DNA from 3 places in the Exiguobacterium sp. s189 genome. Region 1 is predicted to be linked to each of the others. Evidence: riboswitches for the same ligand, from Rfam matches in the RefSeq annotation. Region 1 holds a riboswitch; each other region holds the start of a gene.
The links. Region 1 has a riboswitch for S-adenosylmethionine ahead of metK (methionine adenosyltransferase). Riboswitches for the same ligand answer to the same signal wherever they lie in the genome.
Positions count from the first base shown of each region.

Region 2: linked by a shared signal. The riboswitch ahead of KNO99_RS12245 (aminotransferase class I/II-fold pyridoxal phosphate-dependent enzyme) and the one ahead of metK (methionine adenosyltransferase) in region 1 are both predicted to bind S-adenosylmethionine.
Region 3: linked by a shared signal. The riboswitch ahead of msrA (peptide-methionine (S)-S-oxide reductase MsrA) and the one ahead of metK (methionine adenosyltransferase) in region 1 are both predicted to bind S-adenosylmethionine.

Region 1 covers NZ_JACSKM010000003.1:266,727-272,195, forward strand. Annotated here, with positions in the region: gene KNO99_RS06045 (alpha/beta hydrolase family protein) at 1-402, shown strand, start outside; gene pckA (phosphoenolpyruvate carboxykinase (ATP)) at 428-1,999, opposite strand; SAM riboswitch class I at 2,322-2,441, shown strand; gene metK (methionine adenosyltransferase) at 2,574-3,782, shown strand; gene KNO99_RS06060 (hypothetical protein) at 3,827-4,348, opposite strand; gene KNO99_RS06065 (GNAT family N-acetyltransferase) at 4,513-4,983, shown strand; gene KNO99_RS06070 (alpha/beta hydrolase) at 5,072-5,469, shown strand, end outside.
Region 2 covers NZ_JACSKM010000010.1:42,979-48,447, reverse strand. Annotated here, with positions in the region: gene KNO99_RS12250 (iron-containing alcohol dehydrogenase) at 1-626, opposite strand, end outside; gene KNO99_RS12245 (aminotransferase class I/II-fold pyridoxal phosphate-dependent enzyme) at 623-1,798, opposite strand; SAM riboswitch class I at 1,877-1,976, opposite strand; gene KNO99_RS12240 (AI-2E family transporter) at 2,134-3,234, shown strand; gene KNO99_RS12235 (MDR family MFS transporter) at 3,504-4,748, shown strand; gene KNO99_RS12230 (peptide MFS transporter) at 4,894-5,469, shown strand, end outside.
Region 3 covers NZ_JACSKM010000010.1:241-5,709, reverse strand. Annotated here, with positions in the region: gene KNO99_RS12025 (SMP-30/gluconolactonase/LRE family protein) at 1-199, opposite strand, end outside; gene KNO99_RS12020 (class I SAM-dependent methyltransferase) at 348-947, shown strand; gene rlmN (dual-specificity RNA methyltransferase RlmN) at 987-2,048, opposite strand; gene KNO99_RS12010 (amidase family protein) at 2,114-3,520, opposite strand; gene KNO99_RS12005 (hypothetical protein) at 3,634-3,795, shown strand; SAM riboswitch class I at 3,840-3,939, shown strand; gene msrA (peptide-methionine (S)-S-oxide reductase MsrA) at 4,007-4,531, shown strand; gene KNO99_RS11995 (DM13 domain-containing protein) at 4,633-5,145, shown strand; gene KNO99_RS11990 (hypothetical protein) at 5,289-5,469, shown strand, end outside.

The DNA.
Region 1 (5,469 bases):
AGAGGGGGCATGATGGCCCTCTCGCTCGCTTCCGAACGACCGGTCACGACGGTTACTTCATGGGCTGGCGTGACAAATCTCGAGTGGACGTATGAAGAACAGCGTTCGATGCGGAAGATGTTACGTCGGATGACGGGTGGGGACCCCGAGTCTGCAGAATCTGCGTATGTCGACCGTTCTCCGCTTTACAAGGAATGGGTCGCCCCGACACTGCTCATCCACGGTACGGACGATGAACAAGTTCGCTTACGTCATGCGACAGCCGTCGCCGAGAAATTAGGGGAACAGGCAGAGTTTTGGGTGCTCCCGTTCGGTCACCAGCTCCCGTTTTGGGATAAATGGGAGACGACCGAACAAGCGATGGATTGGATGTTGCGACAGGAAAAAGCACTGACTCGATAAAAAAAATCGAGTCAGTGCTTTTGTGTTAGATAACGAGTGGTCCGGCTGCGATGACGGACTCACTTGCTTTCGTGAAGCGATTGAAGTTTTCTTTAAATTTCATGGCGAGCGCTTTTGCCTCGACGTCGTAACGAGCTGGGTCGCTCCACGTATCTCGCGGATTGAGCACGTCGCTCGGTACACCATCGATGGCTACAGGAATCTCGACATTGAAAATGTCATGTTTCATCGTTTCGACATCACGGAGCTGGCCGTTGACGGCAGCATTGACCATCGCGCGCGTATAGGCGAGTTTCATACGCGAACCTTCGCCGTATGCTCCACCTGTCCAGCCCGTGTTGACAAGATAGACATCTACATCGTGCTCTTCAATCAATTTACCGAGCATATCCGCATAACGCTCAGGAGCGAGCGGAAGGAACGGTGAACCGAAGCAAGTCGAGAACGTCGCTTGTGGTTCTGTGACACCACGCTCTGTCCCAGCAAGCTTAGACGTATAACCAGACAAGAAGTGATACATCGCCTGTTCTTTCGTCAGTTTGCTGATCGGTGGCAAGACACCATACGCATCGGCCGTCAAGAAGACGATCGTATTTGGATGACCGGCACGTGATGGGAGCATCGCGTTGTCGATGAATTCGATTGGATATGCCGCACGCGTATTTTCAGTCAAGGAGATGTTCTTGTAGTCCGGCGTACGATCTTCATTCAATACGACGTTTTCAATCAATGAACCGAAACGGATTGCATCATAGATTTGTGGTTCGTTCTCACGCGACAAGTTGATCGTCTTCGCGTAGCAACCGCCTTCAATGTTGAAGACCCCATCCGGTGACCATCCGTGCTCATCGTCTCCGATTAAGTGGCGCTGTGGATCAGCTGAAAGTGTCGTCTTCCCAGTTCCCGACAACCCGAAGAAGAGTGCCGTTTCGTTTGCATCGTTGACGTTTGCCGAACAGTGCATCGATAAGACGTTTTGCTCAGGTAACAAGAAGTTCATGACGGAGAAGATTGATTTTTTAATTTCGCCACCGTATTCTGTTCCCCCGATCAGAATCGTGCGCTTGGCGAATGAAACGAGAATGAACGTCTCTGAGTTCGTGCCATCCACTGTAGGATCTGCTTTATAACTCGGTGCATAAATAACAGTGAACGGATCGAACGCACCTTTCGTTGGCCATTCGCGTAAAAACAGCTGTTTTGCGAACAGACTATGCCATGCATATTCCGTAATGGCACGAACCGGTAACGTGTAGTGCTCATCGGCACCAGCAGACGCTTCGAGGTAATAAAGTTTGTCTTTCTTTTCTAAATGGGTGAGTACTTTGTCAAGAAGTGCTGAAAACTTCTCTTCCGCGATCGGTTGGTTCACTTTTCCCCAATCGACAAGGTTGTTGCTGACTTCATCTTGTACGACGAATTTGTCTTTCGGTGACCGTCCGGTAAAAGCACCGGTGCTGACAGATAAAGCCCCGTCTTTTGTCAGTACACCTTCACCATTTTGGATGGCTTCTTCCACCAGTTCTGGAACCGTCAAGTTCCGTTTCATGTCGGCACCATTAATTAATTCTTCGATTTTCAGGAGCGTTGTCGCCATCCTGAATCCCACCTTTCCCCTAAATAGATGTGGATGAAATCCGCATACTTCCGCGATTACGATTAATCAGTATGACATTTTTAATTATATGTGACACACTAATTAAACACAAGCGTTTCTTCTCTCTAAGTAAGCGCTTTCTTACAAAGACAGTTTATCACATTCTCTTATCACAAGGTGTTAAAAAACAGAAACGAATTAAAAAAATGTTTGACGATTCACAAACAGAAATGTTTTGCAAGTCAGTGAAAACTTTAACGAATTCGTCCGATTCCCTTGACATAATCGAGCGTCATTTATATGATGGTTTTCGTAACGGATACTCTTATTCTGAGCGGTGGAGGGAACAAGGCCCTACGAAGCCCAGCAACCGTCCGACATGAAGTCTTGTGCGGAAAAGGTGCTATCCTGAAGCGAAGCCATTAGCTTCGAACGATAAGAGGGTAAGGAAGAACGATTCAACCTTTCCCCATGTATGTCATCGGGGGAGGTTTTTTTCATTACCGTCCCAAAGCAACGCGTAAGGGGAACGAGTACCGTCCACATATCACCCTTATTATAGGAGGTTTTTTGAATGTCAAAATTGAACCGTCGACTTTTTACTTCAGAGTCGGTTACTGAAGGACATCCAGATAAAATTTGTGATCAGATCTCTGACTCGATTTTGGATGCCATTTTAGCGGAAGACCCGAATGCCCGTGTTGCGGCAGAAACGTCTGTCACAACGGGTCTTGTACTCGTAGCTGGTGAAATCACAACGTCAACTTACGTGGATATCCCGAAAGTTGTCCGTGAAACAATCCGTGAAATCGGATACACACGTGCGAAATATGGTTTCGATGCAGAAACATGTGCAGTCTTGACGTCGATTGACGAGCAATCAGTAGACATCGCGCAAGGTGTTGACCAAGCTCTCGAAGCACGTGAAGGTCAGATGACTGAAGAGGAACTCGATGCAATCGGAGCAGGTGACCAAGGTCTCATGTTCGGATACGCGACAAACGAGACACCTGAACTCATGCCGCTTCCAATCTCATTGGCGCACAAATTATCACGTCGTCTTGCTGAAGTTCGTAAGAACGGTACGCTTGATTACCTCCGTCCGGATGGTAAGACGCAAGTAACGGTTGAGTACGATGAGGACAACAACCCTGTTCGCATCGACACGATTGTTATCTCGACACAACACGCAGAAGAGATCACACTCGAGCAAATTCAAGAAGACTTGAAAAAGTATGTCATCGAAGCAGTCATCCCGGCTGAACTCATCGATGCTGAAACAAAATACTTCATCAACCCGACTGGTCGCTTCGTAATCGGTGGACCACAAGGAGATGCAGGTCTTACAGGACGTAAAATCATCGTCGACACGTACGGTGGATACGCTCGTCACGGCGGTGGCGCATTCTCTGGTAAAGATCCTACAAAAGTTGACCGTTCAGCAGCATACGCAGCTCGTTATGTAGCGAAAAACATCGTTGCAGCAGGACTTGCGGATAAAGCAGAAGTTCAACTCGCTTACGCGATTGGGGTAGCACACCCGGTATCAATCGCAGTCGACACGTTCGGCACTGGTAAATTGAGCGAAACAGAGCTCGTTGAACTCGTTCGTGAGAACTTCGACCTCCGTCCAGCAGGCATCATCAAGATGCTTGACCTTCGCCGTCCGATCTACAAGCAAACAGCAGCTTACGGTCACTTCGGTCGTACAGATATCGAACTCCCATGGGAGCAAACAGATAAAGCAGCAGTTCTTGAAGAAGGCGCGAAGCGTTTCGCGTAATCAACAAAAACGACCTTTCCGCGGAAAGGTCGTTTTTTTTAGGTTCAAGTCGTTGGTGGTGTCTGTTTATTGTCATTCGATGACGAATCAGTTGAAGTGGTTTCTTGTCCAAGCGCAGTATCCTTCGCTTCGACGACTTTTTCACCGATGTCTTGTAAATCAGATTTAGCTTCTTGGGCCGTCTCGACGATTTTATTGACGTCTTCTTTGACCGTATCGACTTCTCCGACCACTTTTTCATATACGTTTTGGACGTCTGTGGAGACTTCCTGAATCTTGCCAGAAGCGGTCTTCACTTGTTCGATCACTTGAGATGCCTTCCCGGCTGGGTCTTGTTTGACTTCATTCACCATGCCTCCGACCGAAGATTTTGCATTCGTAAGCGATTGTTTCGTCTGCTCCCGATTCGAAGAGCTAAGTAAGGCGAGGAGACCACCGACGAGGGCACCGAGTAACATCCCGGTCACAACGCTGATTTTTGGACCTCCTGCATCCATTTGGTCAAATTGACGGTTCGGTTTCTCTGTTTGTTCGACTTTCGGATCATGCTCTAATTTTGGTTCCATGTTGTTCCACTCCTTCATGTGATTGGCATTGATAGTGTTATACCCTAGTCGATTGCTGACATAACGTTTTCTTATGAATCGTCACGAAAAAGAAACGAATGGCAGGATAAAAACGTGACGATAGGGAATGATACAAATAGATTGGCCAAAAGGGGGAAGCTGTCATGAACATGAGGGAAGCAGTTCCAGAAGATGCAGCATTAATTCGAACGATTGCACTTGCGACGATTTCAGAGGATGATTTGAATCGTTTGAAAGCGATGGAGCGCGCTTATCGACAAGAAGAGATTGTTCGAGCAATTAGTTCGAGTGAAGAAGCACGAGAGCAATATTTTATCGTCGGCGAGTTCGAAGAAAATGTCATCGGATTTTGTCATGCCATCGATCGCGGTGACATGTGGGAGATGCTTCGTCTTTATCTTCACCCTGATTATCACCGGAACGGATATGGGGCAGCCTTTTTAAACTATCTCCAATCGAAAAAAGTGCAACCGATGGAAGTGTACGTTGAAAATTCAAATGACCAAGCGATTGCCTTCCTTTTGCATCAATCGTTCAAAGAAGTGAATCGGATCCAAGAAGAGGTATACGACCAACCGATGGAACTTATTCATTTACGATATCATCCGAGCTAAGCCTCCAGACGGATTTTCTTCAAACATCAGTTGCGGCTGATGTTTTTTTGATACAATACACATAGTCTATAAATGAGGTGACGGCAGCATGACATATGAAGAAGCACGAAAAGGGGTCATCGTCATCGTGTACCCGCTACAGTTCACGTCTCGGATTAGTGAGAACTTTATTCGCCGACTCCAAGACGAGTACGAAGTGATTGTCGTCCGTGACCAATCGGTCGGATTGACGGCAGATGACCATAAACAGCTCATCAAGCGAGCGTTGCGTGAGGCAGGGGAATACAAACTACCGATCCATGTCGTGGCATTCAGTCTTGGGGCACTTTTCACGAACCGACTCTTGCAAGAGTATGATGTGCCGCTTGGGAGTTTGACGTATATCTCTCCTTTATTTGATTGGCATGCCACTCGTCAAATCGGCGGATTGAAACAAGTCGTCGCGAGTGCTGTCGACCGTTTCCGCCCAGACCTACCGCTCGGGAT
Region 2 (5,469 bases), on a different contig from region 1:
ATGTCTGGCCCATAATGACGAAAGTCCTGTTCATGAATCGACAAGTCCATCAATTTACCGCACTGCGCAGCAAGTGATAACCCTGACTGAATCCCTGCATCCTTTGAAGTCGTCCCGCTAATATAACGAGCCTCGAACCACTTTGCGACCGTGTCGATGACGCCAGCCTTGAAATAGTCATAAGGTGAATCACGTAACAGTCGTTCATCTGCGATGACGCGCTCGATGACGACCGGAAACGTGTCATAGCGAATGTAAGACCCTTCCTCAGTGTAGATGACGCTGAGTGGGGTGAAGGCGGCACAGTTTGACACGAGGGTCGGGACGACAATGAGCGGAACTGACTGAGCGAATGCAATCCGCTTCGCCGTATCAATCAATTTACCTCCGCCGACGGCAATCCATACGTCGGGTCGATAGGCATTCAAACGATTAACTTCTTCGTCTGAACATTCCCCGTTGAACTGTACACTCGGAAGATTTGCTAGACGAGGGAACACGTGAACCGCTTCACCGTATCCGTTCAATCCTTTCAAAACGAGTGCCTTCCGGTTTCCAATCACCGTATGAAGGTCCTCGAGCGCATCATCCGAATGGTCATATTCGAGCACGGCCTGACGTATCACAAATGTACCTCCTCATAAGCTGCAAACAGTCTCTCAATCCGTTCTACCGCTTCATCAATCTTCTGTTCAGACGATACGAGACCGAAACGGATGTGGTGCTCTCCCTCTGTTCCGAAGAAGTAGCCTGGTGTGACGGCGACTCCCGCCTCGTGGAGTAACTTTTTCGAGAACGATTTTGCATCCCCCTCAGGTACTTTCGCCCATACAAAGAACGAACCCTTCGGTGCCTCAATCTCCCACCCCGCCCGGCGTAATCCATTAATCAATCGGTTTCGTCTTGTTTCGTAAAGTGAGGCTAGGTCATCACGCAAGTCTCGCGGGGATTCTAACGCCACAATCGCTGCCTCTTGAATGGCTGAGAAGACAGACACGTGGACATGATCTTGATACGTGTTGATGGCTTCGATGATATCGGCATTCCCGACCGCGAACGCGACACGCCACCCCGACATATTGAACGCCTTCGACATCGTGTATACTTCAATTCCAATTTCTTTCGCACCATCTGCCTGAAGGAAGCTCGGGGGAACATAACCGTCGAACCCAATGCTTCCATAAGCGAAATCGTGGACGACCATCACATCATGCTTCTTCGCAAACGCGACGGTTTCTTCAAAGAATGCCGGCGTCGCAACAGCCCCAGTCGGATTGCTCGGGTAGTTCAAATACATGAGTTTCGCGTGGGACGGGTCGAGTGTTGAATAGTCCGGAAGAAAGCCATGTTCCTCTTTTAACGTCAAATCGATGATTTCCGCACCAGCCAGACGCGCCCCCGAGATGTAATCCGGGTAACCCGGGTTCGGGAGTAAAATCCCGTCACCCGGTTCGAGAAGACATTGTGGGAGTGTGATCAAACCTGATTTGCTACCGATCAAGATCGCGACTTCTCGTTCCGGATCGAGTTCGACACCATATTCACGAGAGTAAAATGATGCGACCGCTTCTTTCAATCGGGTCTGTCCTCGAAATGGACCGTATTGGTGTGTGGTCGGGTCCGTGATGGCACGTTCGAGCGCCTCACAGATTGGAGCGGGCGTCGGTAAATCGGGTGTCCCTTGCCCGAGTCGGATGACGCTCTTCCCGCTTGCCTCTACCGCTGCGACCTCTTCTGCTAATCCGACGAAGTGTTGCGTCGGTAAGGATTTTAATAATTGTGAACGTCTGTCTGCCATGATTCTTCCTCCTGATACGAAAAAACACCCCTTTCTGAGGAAAGGGGTGCTCAATACAGACGTATGTAGTCAACCACCTTCCCATCTCTCAAGGTCACCTTGCTGGAATTAGCACAGTATTTTGCAATCTGTTGCTGAAGCTTCATCGGGCCAGTCCCTCCGCTTCTCTTGATAGAAAGTGTTATTCGCTATGTAATTTTTGTATGTTCCTAAGTTAACCAGACATTTCCAACGGTGTCAAACATTTTTTCAAAGTGAACATCTATTGAATCCTTTTCAAAAAACATTCATAGTAAAAGAGTAGAAAAATTATATTTGTATGAGGGGATAGAGCATTGGAGCTTAATCGTCAACTTATTTGGAAACTCAGTGTGATCGGTCTGATTTTACTCGTCTTATGGCGGGTCATCAGTGAACCGGATACCATCTCACGTGTTTTGCAGTACACGTTTCAGTTACTGACCCCAATCATCATGGGGATTGCCATCGCTTTATTACTTAACACCGTACTCTCTTATATTGAAGAACGGTTCCATTTGAAGCGATATCAAGGTCTGCTCATCGTCTATATCACGTTTATCGGGATTTTAGCAATCTCGGTCGTCACGTTGTTCCCGCGGATCTACTCGAGTCTTTCATCACTCATCGAGGAGTTACCCGTCTACATCCGTCAAATCGATGCGTTCTTAGGTGATGTAAACAATTACCTGAAAGACTATAACGCGACGATCGCCCAGGCGATTGATTTTGCACGCTTCGAGGATCGTTATTCCGGATGGGTCGAGACGGCCGTCCTCTCTTCTGTCAGTTATGTCTCTAGTTTCACGATGACATTGATCAACTTCTTAATCGGGATTGTCATCTCCATCTATCTGTTAAAGGACAAAGAAGTCTTCGCTCGCATGTTCAAACGCCTTCTCTACGCGCTCTTACCAGTGGGCACTGCGAAGACGACAATCGATATCTTTCAGGAGATGGACTACATTTTTAAACGATACATCATCGGTAAATCACTCGATTGTCTGATCATCGGTGTTCTCGCTGTCATCGGACTCTTAATCATCGGGGCTCCATACGCGTTACTTCTTGGTGTCATCGTCGGTGTGCTCAATTTTATCCCATACGTCGGTCCGCTATTAGGGATGATTCCAGCGTTTATCATCACTTACTTTTATGATCCGTTCACCGCCGTATTGGTGCTCTTGTTCATCTTCTTGTTGCAACAATTTGACGGATTGTGGCTCGGACCGAAGATTTTGGGCGACAGCGTCGGAATCACTCCATTTTGGGTCATCACATCGATTATCATCGGAGGAAGTCTATTTGGTCTCGTCGGCATGTTTGTGAGTGTTCCGATTACGGCGATGATTCAAGTGGTCTTGTCTAGACTGATTGATTATCGTTTAAACCGAAAAAATTTAAATGAATTACTCTAAATCCTCCCACTAATTTGTTGACACATTGATGAAATGTGTCATACAGTTGAAGAGAAGAACAACAATTAACAGAAAGGAGAGGTTCCCATGTCAGTAGTATCTTCGAAACCATTCATTCAAGTTCATACTGATTGGCAGGCACCTCTTCGATTGATTCATATCTAAGATGCCTGCCTAACTAGGCATGCATAAACAACGTGGGACGTCGTATGCCTTCATGCATATGACGTCCCTTTTGTGTCTAAAATTAAATAAAGCAGGTGACCTGTATGTTTCAATCACTCAAGCAACTCGACCGCAACATTTGGATACGTTTCTTAGGAGAAACGATCACGGGAATCATGATGTTCATGATTGCCCCATTCTTAGTCCTTTATTATAGTGACCAGTTAGACAGCTATCTTCAAGTCGGAATCATCATGGCGACGGGACCGATCATGGCGCTCCTCGGCTCGATGATTGGGGGACGGCTTGCTGATCTATACGGACGCAAACCAATTATGATGATCGCCATCGTTGGTGACGCGCTCGCTCTCATCGGTTTTGCGTTCGCCGACTCGTTTTGGCCGTTGCTCTTACTCAATGCCATGCTCGGCTTGACCAATTCATTGTTCCACCCCGCTGCCAGTGCAATGGTCGCTGATGTCACGGAACCCGAGCACATGAACGAGGCGTTCGGTCTCTTACGAATGGGGCATAACATCGGAGCCGCATTCGGACCGCTTCTCGGGAGTGCGGTACTGTTCATCGACAGGGAGCTCATTTTCTTTGCGGCTGCTTTCATCTTTGGACTATATGCCCTCGTGCTTGGGGCATTTATTCACGAGTCGTTGCCGGAGTTCACGGAAGATGAGACCCCAAGCAACCGTGAAGTGTTGCGCGTATTCTATAACGACCGCGTGTTTCTGATCTTTATCTTTGCGGGTATATTCATATCAATGGGGTTCTCGGTCGTCGAAAGTATGTTGCCGCTCTTTTTGAAAGAGTCGCTCCCAACGTATACGGATCAACAAAACCCATTCCCTTACCTGTTGGCACTTAACGGGATCCTCGTCGTTCTTTTCCAGTTCCCGATTGCATCGAAGCTTGGGAATAAGCCTTTTGGGAAAGTCATGTTTGCTGGAGCTACCGTATTCGGGATTGGGATGATCTTGATTGCGATCGTCCCGAGAGCATTGTACGCACTTGATGTCCCTTATCTCCCGCTCGTCGGGATCTTACTCGCCGTCTACGCGTTTTACACGTTTGGTGAGATGATCATGTCTCCTGTCCAACAGACATTCATCGCCTTGATTGCGCCAGAGAACATGCGCGGTGCCTACAATGGTGCTGCGAGTGTCCAGTGGCTGATTGGCGGTGTGACGGCACCGATTATCTCGAGTGTCTTCTTCGATCATCGTGCCGGACATATCGCACTGATTTTGATCGGCGGCGCGAGTTGTCTGTCAGGTATTATTTACTGGCAACTCGGACGTCACGTTCAAGCGACAGAAGCAAAGCAAAAATCCGCGTAATCACTCATTGACCACACTCTCTGTTTTTTAGAAAGTGTGGTCTTTTCATTCTTTTCATTCTTATTAAAATTTGAAATTATCATTCAATTCACTTTACAATCATAATAATCCTTTTTATGATAAAACGGTTAAGGAGGGATCTTTCATGGAAAGGATCGATAAACAGACAATCGTGGACAGTGTTCCACAAAAAGGCTTCTTCGGACAACCGAAAGGGTTGTTCACACTATTCTTCACAGAGTTTTGGGAACGTTTCTCGTACTATGGCATGCGGGCTATCCTCGTATTCTATATGTACTATGAGGTTTCTGAAGGTGGACTCGGGCTCGACCGCAACGTTGCGCTCTCCATCATGTCCGTCTATGGTGCGCTCGTTTATATGTCAGGAGTCATTGGGGGATGGCTTGCGGACAGAGTATTCGGGACGTCACGCGCAGTCTTCTACGGTGGTGTGTTCATCATGCTCGGGCACATCGTCCTCTCGATTCCAGGTAGCGTCGTCTTCTTATTCATCTCAATGGCATTGATTGTCATTGGTACAGGTCTATTGAAACCGAACGTATCAAGCATTGTCGGAGATATGTATAGCGAAACGGATCGCCGTCGCGACGCTGGATTCAGTATCTTTTACATGGGTATCAACTTGGGCGCATTCATTTCGCCTCTTATCGTTGGACAAGTACAAAAAGACTACGGTTTCCATTGGGGCTTTGCCCTTGCA
Region 3 (5,469 bases), on a different contig from region 1:
CTGTCACTTTTGGAATGACAAAACCGACCTGTTTTCCGACCTCGAATGAAGAAATCTCGTCTTCTCGCTCGTCATACCACCATAACGTATGACCTTCGATATCTACCCAATAAAAACGCTTTAACTCAGCATCCCAACAAGGACCTTCACCAAGCGTATTTCGTACCCGAATCCATAACGACGCATCTACTCTCTTCATTACTTAGCCTCCACTCTATCCATTAGTTCAGAAATCTATTCCCTTCTCCCATCTCGACTATGCATGAATTCAGAAAATCGTGATGGATTTTCACCGTCGTCCGTTCGATTTGCTATAGTGAAAGAAAAGTAGAGAGGAAGTGAATGTCTTGTCTAAATGGGATGAACGATTTAGCTCGGAGGCTTATGTGTATGGAACAGAGCCGAACGAGTTTTTACGCGAATGGATCACGTCTCATCAAATTGAAGGAAAACATGTATTGGCCATCGCTGAGGGGGAAGGGCGAAACGCAGTCTGGCTCGCCACGCTCGGCTTCGACGTCGAGATGTGGGACGCTTCGAAAGTAGGACTCGAAAAAGCGAAGCGCTTGGCGACTTCACGAAGCGTCTCCCTTCAGACGAAGCAGATTGACTTGAATGAAGCGGTCTGGTCGCAAGAAACGTATGACCTAGTTATCTGCATCTTCGGCCACTTTCCTCCACATGTCAGAGAAAAGGTGCTCGCCGGTATTCAAAAAACACTACGACCTGGTGGCGTATTCCTGACTGAAGTGTACTCTACACATCAACTCGCATACGGGACAGGTGGACCAAAAGACCTCTCACTTCTATACACCGAAGAGATGTTCCACCAACTCGAAGACAATTTCATTCCTCTCGTCTTAAACGAGAATGTCGTATGGCGAGAAGAAGGAACACTGCATCACGGCGAATCAGCTGTGATTCAATATGTCGGACAAAAACGATAAGCGAATGGCCTCCCCGAAAAATTCGGAGAGGCCATTTGATTACTTCGCGCCTTCGACGTTCATATGCTTACTGCGGAGCTGACCGCAAGCTGCATCGATGTCTGTGCCATGTTCGAGACGGACACCCGTATTGACGCCACGCTTTTTCAAGATATCATAAAACGCCATGATATCTTCCGGTGTGCTTCGCTCATATTGAATATGCTCGTTGACCGGATTGTACGGAATCAAGTTGATGTAAGACTTGTCCTTGATGTCTTCAATCAAGTCCGCAAGTTCTTCCGCGTGTTCTGGTAAATCGTTCACTTTCGAGAGCAGGATATACTCGAATGTGATTCGCTTATTCGTCTTCTCGACGTAATAGCGAATCGACGGCATGAGTTTATCAAGCGGGAACGCCCGGTTGATTTTCATGATGCGTGTACGTAATTCATCGTTTGGCGCATGCAGAGATAGCGCCAAATTGATGCGTAAGTCGAGGTCCGCAAACTTATAGATCTTGTCCGCAAGACCACTCGTCGACACGTTGATTTTACGTGGGGCGATTGCAAGACCACGCTCATCTTTGACGACGCGCAAGAAGTCGACCAAGTTATCGAAGTTGTCAAACGGTTCACCGATTCCCATAACGACGATATGACTGACACGGTCCCCTTCTCCTTCTCCATCGAGGAAATGTTGGACAGTCATGATCTGCTCGACGACCTCACCAGCCGTCAAATCACGTGTCTTTTTCAACAAGCCGCTCGCACAGAAGCTGCAGCCGATGTTACAACCGACCTGTGTCGTCACACAGACCGAGCGACCATATTTATGACGCATGAGCACCGTCTCGATATAGTGACCATCATGCAATTTAAGTAAGAATTTGACCGTTCCATCGCCCGCTTCTTGTTTGACGAACAGTTCTTGTGTCGAGATGACATATTTCTCAGTTAAGTAATCGCGTACTTCGTCACGGACGTTCAGCGCGTCCATCGATTTGACTCGATCGATGTAGAGCGAGTCCCAGACTTGACGTGCGTGGAAGGCACCATATCCTGCTTCCGTGCACTCGTTTGTGAGCTGATCGAACGTCAACCCGTATATAGATGATTTCATTCTAACCTGTCCTTTCTCTAATCCGCATACGTACCATTGTAGCGGACGTCAGAGACGGGTGCAACTTACGAATAATCTGGAGGCGTCGGTCGTGTGATGAACTGTTCGAACGCATAAGCGACACGAATCAAATCTCGTTCCGCAAAGCTCGTTCCCGTGAACGATAGACCGAACGGGGCCCCACTCTCTTTTCGTTTATAAGGGATCGTGATTGTCGGGTGTCCTGCTTTCGCAGCCATGTCATAGTTCATGTCATGTGGCAGGACGATTGCGTCCAGTTTTTGCCCTTTTAATAGCTCATCCATTCCGTCCACTTTTGCGAAATGAACATCATCAATCCGACGGTCGAGATAACTAGCTTCGATGAGACGCCCTGAACGTGCATCTGACTGTTCAAAGATGGTCTGCCCGTGCGGAATCGATTCGGGGTGGTCCGCGTTCCATTCGATCAAGTCGGAAAGCGTCTTAAATGGCACAGTTGTGTTCGCAAGGTACGCCTCAATCCCAAGCTTGAATTCATCAAACAAAATATCTGCCTGTTCTAATGCATCGTGTTTCGGTAACGTGATCTCGACGAGTTCAACCTCGGCTTGACGCAACAATCGAAGTGCCTGTTCATACAAACCGACTTCTTCGTCTGAAATAGTTGGCTTGATAAATCCGACACGCATCCCGACCGCTTGACGGACATCGAGACATGTCACATAAGGCGGTCCGACTGGAGTTTCCCATGTCGCAGGATCAGCCGAATCTTCACCACACATGGTCTGCAAGGCAACGACCGCATCACGAAGGGTACGCGCCATCGGTCCAGCCGTATCCTGAGAACGTGAGATTGGAATGATTCCTGAACGACTGATCAAGCCGACGGTCGGCTTGATTCCGACGATACTATTATGCACACTCGGGTGTACAATCGAGCCGCTCGTCTCAGATCCAACGGCAAGTAGTGTCAAGTTCGCCGCAACCGCCGAAGCCGATCCAGAACTCGATCCCCCGACATCTAATTGGTTGCCATAAGGGTTCTTCGTTTGTCCGCCAACAGCACTCCAACCATTCGGCATATCTTCCGTTAAAAAGTTCGCCCACTCGGACAGGTTCGCTTTTCCGAGAATGATTGCCCCGTCAGCTCGCAATCGTTTCACGAGCTCGGCATCTCGACCTGCAAAATGATGTCGCATGGCGGCGGCACCTGCTGTCGTACGCATCAGACCGGCTGTCTCGATATTGTCCTTAATTAAGACGGGGATGCCGAGGAGTGGTTTGCGTACTCCTTTTTTATAGGCCCGGTCTGCCGCCTCTGCCTCGAACAGGGCGTCCGGATTCACCTGGATGACGGCATGAAGTCGCTCATTATATGCAGCAATCCTTCTAAGATAATACGCTGTTATGTCTCGTACCGTGAATTGTCCTTCTTTATATCCACGATGTGCACGTTCAATCGTCAGTTCATGTAATTGGATTTGTTCCATCCTACATTCCTCCTTTATCTCTCCCACTTTATTCGTGCTCTATGCCTGATTTCCTTTTCGTATCGCCAAGTCGATGTGTTCTTGTTACACTTAAGAAAAAACAGGAGGTTCCTATGACACGCTCCTACATATTCGTGCTACTCGCTGTCTTCGGTCTATTTTTCTTGCAGTTATACGGAGAAAATGTGCCCTATGGTCCGTTCATTTCAATCGGGTTGATTGGATTCATCATCGTCTTGACGATTTTTCAGCTGAAGCGAAAACCGAATCATTGACGAAAGTATTTTGAGGGTGGTATGATGCTCTCACCAACTACATATCGATATCAAGAGTGAACGAGAGATCTGGCTCCATGACTTCACAGCAACCTGCCACAGGCAAGGTGCTACGACCAGCAAGGGAAACCTTGGACGATATGACGAGAGCGCTCATGTCATCCGACGTGAGCGCTTTTTTGTTGAAATACGATTTGGAGGGAACGACAAGATGGAAAAAGCAACATTTGCAGGTGGCTGTTTTTGGTGCATGGTAACACCTTTTGAAGAACTACCAGGGATTGAAGGAATCGTATCCGGCTATATGGGCGGAGAGGTCGACAATCCGACGTATGAAGAAGTCAAAACGGGAACGACTGGTCATTTAGAAGTCGTTCAAATCACATATGACCCATCTCTGTTCTCATATGAGCGTCTCCTCGAGCTATATTGGATTCAGACCGACCCGACCGATGACGGTGGTCAATTTCAAGACCGTGGGCCTCAGTATGCCCCAGCCATCTTCTATCACACGGAGGAACAACGAATCGCGGCTGAGGCGAGTCGCGATGTGTTAGCTGCAAGTGGTCGTTTCACCGCACCGATTGTCACAAAAATCACTCCGGCGACGACATTCTTCGAAGCGGAAGAGTATCACCAGGATTACCACAAAAAGAATCCAAAACACTATAAAGAAGACCGGGCCATCTCGGGACGTGACGAGTTCATTGAGGAGAACTGGACCGAAACCGTATAACGGTCATCAGGCGCGAATGTTAGCATTCGCGTCTTTTTATAAGCCCAATAATCGGGAAAAGGCTAATAATGGTTCATACATCCGAAAAGGAGGACTCATACATGAATACAAGTACGAAACTCATCATCGGTGTGATCGGCATAGCCGTGATCGCCGTCGCCTGGTGGCTCATCTCACCGCTTTTCTTGACAGAGACAGTCGATGAAGGATTACCACCGACAGCTGTTGAGACGCCTGCTCCAGAAGAAGAGACAGAGGAAAAGACACCGGAAGCACAACCGAGTCAAACCGAAGTAGCGGGTGTGTTCATGGACGGGGAGAAAAATTATGAGACAACCGGCACGATTCGCTCCGTCGAGGCAGAAGACGGGACGTATCTTCGATTTGAAGAGTTCGAGACGACAAACGGACCTGATTTATTCGTCTATTTGATGAAACCCGGACAAGAGACGACCGAAGGGATTCGACTTGGAGCACTTAAAGGGAATACAGGAAACCAAAACTATTTAGTTCCGGCAGATATCGATCTGTCAGAATATAGCACCGTAGTGATTTGGTGCCGTGCTTTTAGTGCGACGTTCGGGACTGGAGAACTGGCTGTAACGAGTGAATGAATTGACTGAAGGGTGGCTGAACAAATTGGCCACCCTCTTTTCAATTGAAATTGCCTAAAAAATAAAGACCAATCATCCAACATTAATTGAGAACATGCTATCATATATGTAAATAAGTGTAATTCAATTGAGGAGGTACGATTATGGAGCAGACATTCTCACAACCATACAAACACTACTTTTGGAAACGTTTCTTACTTTTCTTCATTCCATTGATGATGGTCGGTATATTATCCGAACCGATGATTATTCAAAATCCATTTGAAAAGCTCGAAGACTATGGAGAATTTGTGTTTTTCTTGGCAATTTATATCCTTGTACTCG